Regions from separate parts of the Pantoea sp. SO10 genome, predicted to be linked through region 2. Evidence: predicted binding sites of a transcription regulator. Region 2 holds the regulator's gene; each other region holds the start of a gene.

Evidence for each region. The regulator CRP, encoded in region 2, controls carbon source genes, mostly activating them, when cyclic AMP is high. The targets are predictions, from matches to a motif close to ATGTGANNNNNNTCACAT.
Region 1: the regulator CRP is predicted to act here: its motif matches at 975-992, upstream of FCN45_RS01680 (YjcB family protein).
Region 3: the regulator CRP is predicted to act here: its motif matches at 924-941, upstream of udp (uridine phosphorylase).
Region 4: the regulator CRP is predicted to act here: its motif matches at 1,037-1,054, upstream of focA (formate transporter FocA).

What each region holds. Positions count from the first base shown of each region.
Region 1 is NZ_CP040095.1:374,307-376,511, forward strand. It holds gene FCN45_RS01675 (ATP-grasp fold amidoligase family protein) at 1-526, shown strand, start outside; gene FCN45_RS01680 (YjcB family protein) at 582-863, opposite strand; gene soxS (superoxide response transcriptional regulator SoxS) at 1,117-1,548, opposite strand; gene soxR (redox-sensitive transcriptional activator SoxR) at 1,647-2,123, shown strand; gene FCN45_RS01695 (glutathione S-transferase family protein) at 2,167-2,205, shown strand, end outside.
Region 2 is NZ_CP040095.1:3,844,515-3,846,719, forward strand. It holds gene FCN45_RS17830 (OsmC family protein) at 1-161, opposite strand, end outside; gene crp (cAMP-activated global transcriptional regulator CRP) at 468-1,100, shown strand; gene FCN45_RS17840 (YccS/YhfK family putative transporter) at 1,159-2,205, shown strand, end outside.
Region 3 is NZ_CP040095.1:207,897-210,101, reverse strand. It holds gene udp (uridine phosphorylase) at 51-812, opposite strand; gene FCN45_RS00935 (dienelactone hydrolase family protein) at 1,114-1,950, shown strand; gene metE (5-methyltetrahydropteroyltriglutamate--homocysteine S-methyltransferase) at 1,992-2,205, opposite strand, start outside.
Region 4 is NZ_CP040095.1:1,477,630-1,479,834, reverse strand. It holds gene ycaO (30S ribosomal protein S12 methylthiotransferase accessory factor YcaO) at 1-753, shown strand, start outside; gene focA (formate transporter FocA) at 1,111-1,971, shown strand; gene pflB (formate C-acetyltransferase) at 2,041-2,205, shown strand, end outside.

The DNA.
Region 1 (2,205 bases), 760 kb from region 2:
CGATTTCGCCAATGAAGCGCGCGAGATTCACTATCGCTACATCAAGCCACGCATTCTGGTGGAGCAGTACATTGGCGATGGTAAATCGGCACCGATTGACTACAAGTTCCATATGTTCAACAAGCGCGACGGCAGCTTTGAGTATGTGCTGCAGGTGATCTACAACCGCTGCAATCCGCTGTTGTCGATGAACTTCTACGTCAACAACCTCAACGAGGCGTATCACAAAATTCGTGATACCGGCCTGGATGTGACGCCGCAAATGGCCTCGTTGCAGCACGCGTTGGCGTTGAGTAAAAAGCTGGCGAGCGATTTCGATTATGTGCGCGTGGATTGGTACATCGATAACGAGCAGATCTACTTCGGCGAATTAACCTTCACGCCGGGCGCGGGTTTGGTGACCGGTCTGGATCGCGGGCTAAACCAAATGATGGGTGATATGTGGATTCAGGATCGTCGCGGTGCGAAGATACCGGGCATCACGGTGGCGGAAGTGACCATTCCGGCCGTATTGAAGAAAATTTAGAATCACACAGCAAAATAAAAAACCCCGCTTCGGCGGGGTTTTTTATTGGCGGCGATTAAGGCATTGGCCAATCGGTTGGCGTCTGGCTCATCACTTCAATAAAAGCGTTTTTGGAGATTTCCATAAAGTTATGCAGATTCTCCATGCTCAGCGTGATACCGAGCAGGCCGGTCACAAACCAGCAGGACATGCCAACGCCGATGCCACCGCACAGCAGCGCCATCACGTGATGACTGTTCTGGCGCAGTCGAATTTTCATGGTGCTGGCGAAAAACATCATTACCGCACTCAGGAGTTCCCAGCGCATTACAATCAAACTGGTGGTTAGGGTGGCCATCTGCAAAAACCTCTTAGAATCAGTGATATCCCCGACATTCAATCGACATCACTGGCGGCTAAGAAGGAAGGTCAGGGAAGTCCTTCTGGCCGTCTAACTGAAGACAGAAAAGTGTGACTTGGCTCACATTATATCACTCGATTTTAAATTTTGAACAAAATTTATACCGGGTCAGGTAGAAAGATTTTTATCGAACTGAGGAAAAAACAGGCAGGAAGAGCGAGGTGCGCCCGCAAGGGGCGCGCAGAAAGGGTTAGCTAACCGGGCAGCACTCGCCGGTGGTACGCTGGGCAAAACTGGTCATGTTGTTGTCTGCACAGTCAAAACTGAGCAAACGCGGACGGTGAATCATCGCCTGGCGACGCATGGTATGACGATAAGCGGTTGGCGTTTGCGAGAACTGACGGCGGAACACGCGCGAGAACGTCTGCTGCGAGTCATAACCGTATTGCATCGCGATATCGAACACCGGACGCTGGGTTTGACGCAGCGCTTCAGCGGCCAGCGTCAGACGACGTTCGCGAATATAGCCACCCAGCGTTTGTTTCGTGACGGCGCGGAACATACGCTGCAGATGCCATTTTGAGTAACCTGATTTTGCCGCGACTTCATCAATTGACAGCGCTTTATCCAGATTCTGATCGATCCAGTTGGACAGCGAATGAATGATTTCCTGTTGCATCATAGCCTCATCCTTCTGATGTTTTTTGCCTGGTAAGAAATTCGAAGTTTTGCTGGGGTGCGAGTATAATTCCTCAAGTTAACTTGAGGTAAAGGCCCTAAATGAAAAAAGAACGCAATTACCCGAAGCCGGTTTTGACGCCGGGTGAAGTGGCGAAGCGCAGCGGCGTGGCGGTGTCTGCGCTGCACTTCTATGAGACCAAAGGATTGATCTGTAGCTCGCGCAACGGCGGCAACCAACGTCGCTACAGCCGTGACGTGCTGCGTCGCGTTGCCATCATCAAAATTGCACAACGCATTGGCATTCCGCTGGCGACGGTGAGCGACAGCCTGACGCATGTGCCGGCTAATAAACGGATGTCGACACAAGAGTGGGACGCGCTGACGCAGCACTGGCGCGAGGAGCTGGATAAACGCATCGAAACCCTCACGCGCTTGCGTAACGATCTTGATGGCTGCATTGGCTGCGGCTGTTTATCGATGCGCGATTGCCCGCTGCGCAATCCCGGTGACCGGTTGGGCGAGCAAGGTTCGGGCGCGGTGTTACTCGATCCGGAACAGGACGAGCAAAAACGCTGATCGACTATACTTGGCGGAACACTTTTACCGGCAAGGAAACCGTATGATCACCGTTCACCATCTGGAAAACTCCCGTTCGCAT
Region 2 (2,205 bases):
GACACCACATCAATAGCGCTACAGCCGCCCGCGGCCATCAGCACCATCTCCATTGGACTTGGCGCTTTATCACCGGAATTACCATCCATCAATACCTGATGGCCGGATGAGGATTCTCCGAGAAAGGTAAGACCTTCCACCCATTTCACTCGTGCCTGCATGATTCTTTCTCCTGAAGCGGCGGTTTTGCCGCCAGAGTACGCTTTCACCTGACAAACAGCAATCCAGAGTAATCCCCCTTCTGCTGAAGCGAGACAACACAAGACAGCTCGCAAAAGCTGTGCTACAAACAGTGCTGAAAATATTTTCGTCATCACAGACGAAGGCCGGAAGAATCAAAAGCGTAGCTTAAGAGTCCACCCGGAATAATTTTTCCTTTACTGGAAACGCTCGACGATTAAACCGCCTGACAGGGAAAAAAATGCCCCCTGTGTTTTGGGCACGATTACAACAGAGGATAATAGCGAATGGTTCTCGGCAAACCGCAAACAGACCCTACACTCGAATGGTTCCTGTCCCATTGCCATATTCACAAATATCCATCCAAAAGCACGCTCATCCATCAGGGTGAGAAAGCGGAAACGCTGTACTACATCGTAAAAGGTTCCGTAGCGGTACTGATTAAAGATGAAGAAGGCAAAGAGATGATTCTCTCCTACCTCAATCAGGGGGATTTCATCGGCGAACTCGGTCTTTTCGAAGAAGGCCAGGAACGTAGTGCTTGGGTGCGTGCGAAGTCTGCCTGCGAAGTGGCTGAAATTTCATACAAAAAATTCCGTCAGCTGATTCAGGTAAACCCGGATATTTTAATGCGACTTTCTTCGCAAATGGCGCGTCGTCTGCAAGTGACATCTGAGAAAGTGGGCAACCTTGCCTTCCTCGATGTCACCGGACGTATTGCGCAAACGCTGCTAAATCTGGCCAAACAGCCAGATGCGATGACTCACCCAGACGGGATGCAAATCAAAATCACCCGTCAGGAGATTGGTCAGATCGTGGGCTGCTCACGCGAAACCGTGGGTCGTATCCTGAAAATGCTGGAAGATCAGAACCTGATCTCCGCACACGGTAAAACCATCGTCGTTTACGGCACCCGCTAATTTCTTCTCACCCACGGCGTGATGGCAACATCGCGCCGTTTCTATTTGCGATGAGCTGATGTGGCGCCGAATCATCTATCATCCCGAAGTTAACTATGCGCTGCGGCAAACGCTGGTGCTGTGCCTGCCTGTGGCTCTCGGTTGGCTGTTTGGCGATCTGCAAAAAGGTCTGCTGTTCTCGTTAGTGCCCGCCTGCTGCAACATGGCGGGACTGGATACGCCGCACAAACGCTTCTTCAAACGCCTGATTGTGGGTGGTTCGCTGTTTGCCACCGGCAGTTTCCTGATGCAAATCCTCACCGCTTACCAGATACCGCTGCCGCTGATTTTACTGGCGCTGCCGCTGCTGATTGGCGTAACCGGCGAAATCGGCCCGCTGCACGCGCGCCTGCTGCCCGCCACACTCATCGCCGCCATCTTTACGCTCAGCTTAGTGGGACGCATGCCGATATGGGTGCCGCCGCTGCTCTATATTGGCGGCACGCTGTGGTACGGCTTGTTCAACTGGTTCTGGTTCTGGCTGTGGAAAGAGCAGCCGATGCGCGAATCGCTCAGCCTGCTGTTCCGCGAGCTGGCGGATTACTGCGATGCCAAATACACCTTACTGACGCAGCTGACCGATCCAGAGAAAGCGCTGCCGCCGCTGCTGGCGCGCCAGCAAAAGGCGGTCGACCTCATCACCACCTGTTATCAGCAAATGCATATGCTGTCGGCGAGCCGCGATAACAGCCACAAACGCCTGACGCGCGCTTTCCAGGTTGCGCTGGATTTACAGGAACACATCTCCGTGAGTTTGCATCAGCCCGAAGAGGTGCAGAAGCTGGTTGAGGAGAGCCACGCTGAAGCGGTGATTCGCTGGAACGCCAAAATTATCTCGGCGCGGCTGCGCGTGCTGGCGGATGCGATTCTCTACCATCAGCTGCCGGATCGTTTTCACATGGAGAAACAGCTCGGCGCGCTGGAGAAAATTGCACGCCAGCATCCGGATAATCCGGTCGGCAACTTCTGCCTGTATCACTTCAGTCGCATCGCCCGCGTGTTGCGTACGCAGAAGCCGCTCTACACGCGTGACCTGATGGCCGATCGCCAGCGCCGTTTGCCGCTG
Region 3 (2,205 bases), 590 kb from region 2:
TTGCGGGATTCCTTATAAGCCTGGTCTCGAATTCATCCCTGACTGGCGCACTAAATTAAGCGACGCGCGGCTTCAACCACAATTTTCACCGCATCACTTTCGGTCTGCTTCATGGTCGCGGCATCCGGGATCTCTTTTTGCGTACGGTTAACGATGACGCCAGCCACCATGCCGGCACGCAGTCCCTGACTGGCGCACATGGTTAACAGTGTAGCGGATTCCATCTCATAGTTGAGGACGCCCATTTGCTGCCACTCTTCCATTGAGCCCTGGAAGCGATTCACCACGCGACCGGAGAAAGTGTCGTAGCGTTCCTGGCCTGGATAGAAGGTGTCAGATGAGGCGGTAATACCAATGTGGGTTTTCGCGCCGCACGCTTCTGCCGCTGCCACCAGCGCGGTGGTGCAGGTGAAATCAGCCACGGCCGGGAACTCCATCGGCGCAAAGTGCAGGCTGGCACCGTCGAGGCGTACCGAAGCGGTAGTGACCAGCACATCGCCCACATTAATATGCGGCTGAATAGCGCCAGTGGTGCCAACCCGCAGGAAGGTGCGCACACCCAGTTGCGCCAGCTCTTCAACCGCAATTGACGTTGAAGGTCCGCCGATACCGGTGGAGCACACCACAACCGGTTTGCCATCCACTTCAGCCAGATAGGTAGTGAATTCACGGTGTGAAGCCAGATGCTGTGGATTGTCCATCAACGCGGCGATTTTCTTTACGCGCTCAGGATCGCCAGGCACGATGGCCAACGTGGCTCCTTTCAAATCAGCTTTAGTAATGCCAAGGTGGAAAACGTCAGACTGGGCCATAACAGACTCCTGATAATTGGGGATGAGCGCGCCACTCTACGTGAGCAGGCGGCATAAATATGTGACTCAATTCACCATCGATAATGAAACTTACATTATCAGAAAAACATTATGTGACATAAATCACACATTAACGTTGTGCAATTCTGAATTGCTACAAGCGGTGCTGTGTAAGTGTTGGTGGCAATGTTAATAGAGAAGCAGCACACGTGAAAAAATCCCTCTGTACCCTACGACAGCCTTGCTTCACTTCGCCAGGCTATAGTTACGTGATTGCGCATTTGCTAGCACGGAGAGAACAATGAAAACCGAAGACAATATGGCACAAAAAACGGCACCCGGCGGCTTTGCACCGGCCGTTCAGCCCACCGCAAGCAGCACCATTATTACCGGCAGCGACGCGATTCATGCTGGCGAGACCTCAGTTGCGAGCCAGGGCGAAAACCTGCCTGCCTATTACGCCCGACCAAAAGAGTATCAAGGCACCTTGCCGGTTGTGTTGGTGGTGCAGGAGATTTTCGGCGTGCACGAGCATATCCGCGATGTCTGCCGCCGTCTGGCGCTGGAAGGTTATCTGGCCATCGCTCCGGAACTCTATTTCCGCGAGGGCGATCCCAACGATTACCACGACATTCCCACGCTGTTTAAAGAGCTGGTGAGTAAAGTTCCGGATTCGCAAGTGTTGTCCGATCTCGATCATGTGGCCAACTGGGCCACGCGCCACGATGGTGATATCCGTCGCCTGGCGATTACCGGTTTCTGCTGGGGCGGACGTATTAGCTGGCTGTTTGCCGCGCACAATCCGCAGGTGCGTGCAGCGGTGGCGTGGTATGGACGCTTAGACGGTGAGAAGACGCTGAAGCAGCAGAAGCATCCGATCGATATCGCGGTGGATCTCAACGCACCGGTGCTGGGCCTTTACGGTGGTCAGGATGAGAGCATCCCGCTGGAGAGCATTGATAAGATGCGTCAGGCGCTGCATGCCGCCAATGCCAAGGCGGAAATCGTGGTGTATCCGGATGCAGGACATGCTTTCAATGCGGATTATCGTGCCAGTTATCACGCCGATTCCGCCAAAGATGGCTGGCAACGCATGCTGGCATGGTTCGCGCAGTATGGCGTGGCGCCAAACGCGTAATAATAAGGGGCGCATTTGCGCCCCAATCTCATTTACAGCGACTAAGCCGTTTCACCCCGCAGGTTTTGCGCCGCTTTTACCATGTTCGCCAGCGCCTGACGGGTTTCCGCCCAGCCACGCGTTTTTAGGCCACAATCCGGGTTAACCCACAGACGCTCTGCCGGGATGCTATGCGCCGCTTTACGCAGCAACTCTTCCATCCACTCCACGCTCGGCACGTTTGGTGAGTGAATGTCATACACGCCCGGACCGATT
Region 4 (2,205 bases), 1.9 Mb from region 2:
GATGCCGATTATCCTTTCGTCGACTGGAGCTTTGCGGGTACCACTCACGAAGAGTTTGATACGCTAATGGCGATCTTCCGTGCGGAAGATAAAGAAGTCTATATCGCTGACTATGAACATCTGAGTGTTTACGCTTGCCGCATTATCGTGCCGGGCATGTCTGATATTTATCCAGCAGAAGATCTGCTGCTGGCAAATAACAGCATGGGCGCACCACTGCGCAAAACCCTGCTGGCGCTGCCAGACAGCCAATGGGAACCCGAAGCCTATCTCGAGCTGATTGTGCAACTGGATGAGGAAGGTCATGATGACTTTACTCGCGTGCGCGAGCTGCTGGGTCTGGCATCAGGCAAAGATAATGGCTGGTACACGCTGCGTATCGGCGAGCTGAAAGCCATGCTGGCGCTGGCCGGCGGCGACCTGGATCAGGCTCTGATCTGGACTGAATGGACGATGGAGTTTAATCAGTCCATCTTTAGTGAAGAGCGCGCAAACTACTACCGCTGTCTGCAAACCTTGCTGCTGCTGGCAATGGAAGAGGAACGCGATCCGCTACAATATCATCGCGCCTTTATTCGTATGTACGGCCAGGCTGCTGTTGAGGCTGCTTCAGCGGCAATCAGTGGCGAAGCGCCCTTCTATGGATTGCAAGCGGTCGATCTGGATCTGAAAGCTTTCCCTGCGCATCAATCATTACTCGCTGCCTATGAAAAGCTGCAGACAGCTAAACGTCGTTATTGGTCACAAAAATAGCCTTAACGCTTAAATTTCCATTTATAGAAATTAGGGTATTGGTCAATGGCACTGAAAAAAAATCAGTGCCGTTTTTTTATATTGATTATACAAAGAGATTTAAGTGCATTATTAAATAACAATTCAGCTTTAATCGTTAATGATATTTAACAAAATCTAGTCTTGCCGCAGCCACCTTCAACTTATTTTGCATAAATTAAAAATTATTTATTAAAATAAATTCAATAACTTAATCAGCACTCAGACGCATTTACGCTTCGCTTATCAGCGACCTTCCGGTCAAATATGATCCACATCAATTTCTGACCTATACTCCTTTGTTAATATCTTTACAGGCAATTTTTGGAGAGCGTTAGTGTGAAAGCTGACAACCCTTTTAATTCATTATTACCGGCGGCAATGGCGAAAGTTGCAGAAGAAGCCGGCATATATAAAGCTACTAAACGTCCTTTAACCACCTTCTTCCTTGCCATCACTGCTGGCGTATTTATCTCAATCGCATTTGTCTTCTATATCACTGCGACCACCGGAAGTGGAGCAATGCCCTACGGCATAGCAAAACTGATCGGCGGTATCTGTTTCTCGCTCGGTTTAATGTTAGTCGTGGTGTGCGGTGCTGACCTGTTCACCTCAACTGTTTTGATCGTGGTAGCAAAAGCCAGCGGCCGTATCACCTGGCTGCAACTCGGTCGACACTGGTTGACGGTCTATATCGGTAACCTGTTTGGTGCGCTGTTCTTTGTCGCGCTGATCTGGTTAGCCGGTGAACACATGGTGGCGAATGGTGCCTGGGGTTTGAATGTCCTGCAAACCGCTGACCATAAAATGCATCACACCTTTATTGAAGCAGTGAGTCTCGGCACGCTCGCCAACCTGATGGTTTGCCTGGCGGTATGGATGAGTTATTCCGGCCGCAGTCTGATGGACAAAATGTTTGCGATGATCCTACCGGTGGCGATGTTTGTTGCCTGCGGTTTTGAACATAGCATTGCCAACATGTTCCTTATCCCGATGGCCATCGTTATCCGTGATTTTTCCAGCCCGGAATTCTGGCAAATGGCTGGTGCAAGCGCAGCACAGTTCCCATCACTAAGCGTTAGTGACTTTATTGTTAACAACCTGATTCCCGTGACCATCGGCAACATTATTGGCGGCGGATTATTAGTCGGTTTGACCTACTGGGTAATCTATCTGCGTGGCGATGAGCCGGTGCATTAATGAATTGGTACGGGCGTGCTGAGTCAGCGCGCCATACGTCAAAGTCTCCCTAAATAAGGCAGGTATATCATGTCCGAACTGAATGAAAAAATGGCGTCAGCCTGGGAAGGATTTAGCGCCGGCGAATGGCAGAACAGCGTCAACGTCCGTGACTTTATCCAGAAAAACTACACACCGTATGAAGGCGACGAATCCTTCCTCGCTGGCGCGACGCCGGCCACAACTAAGCTGTGG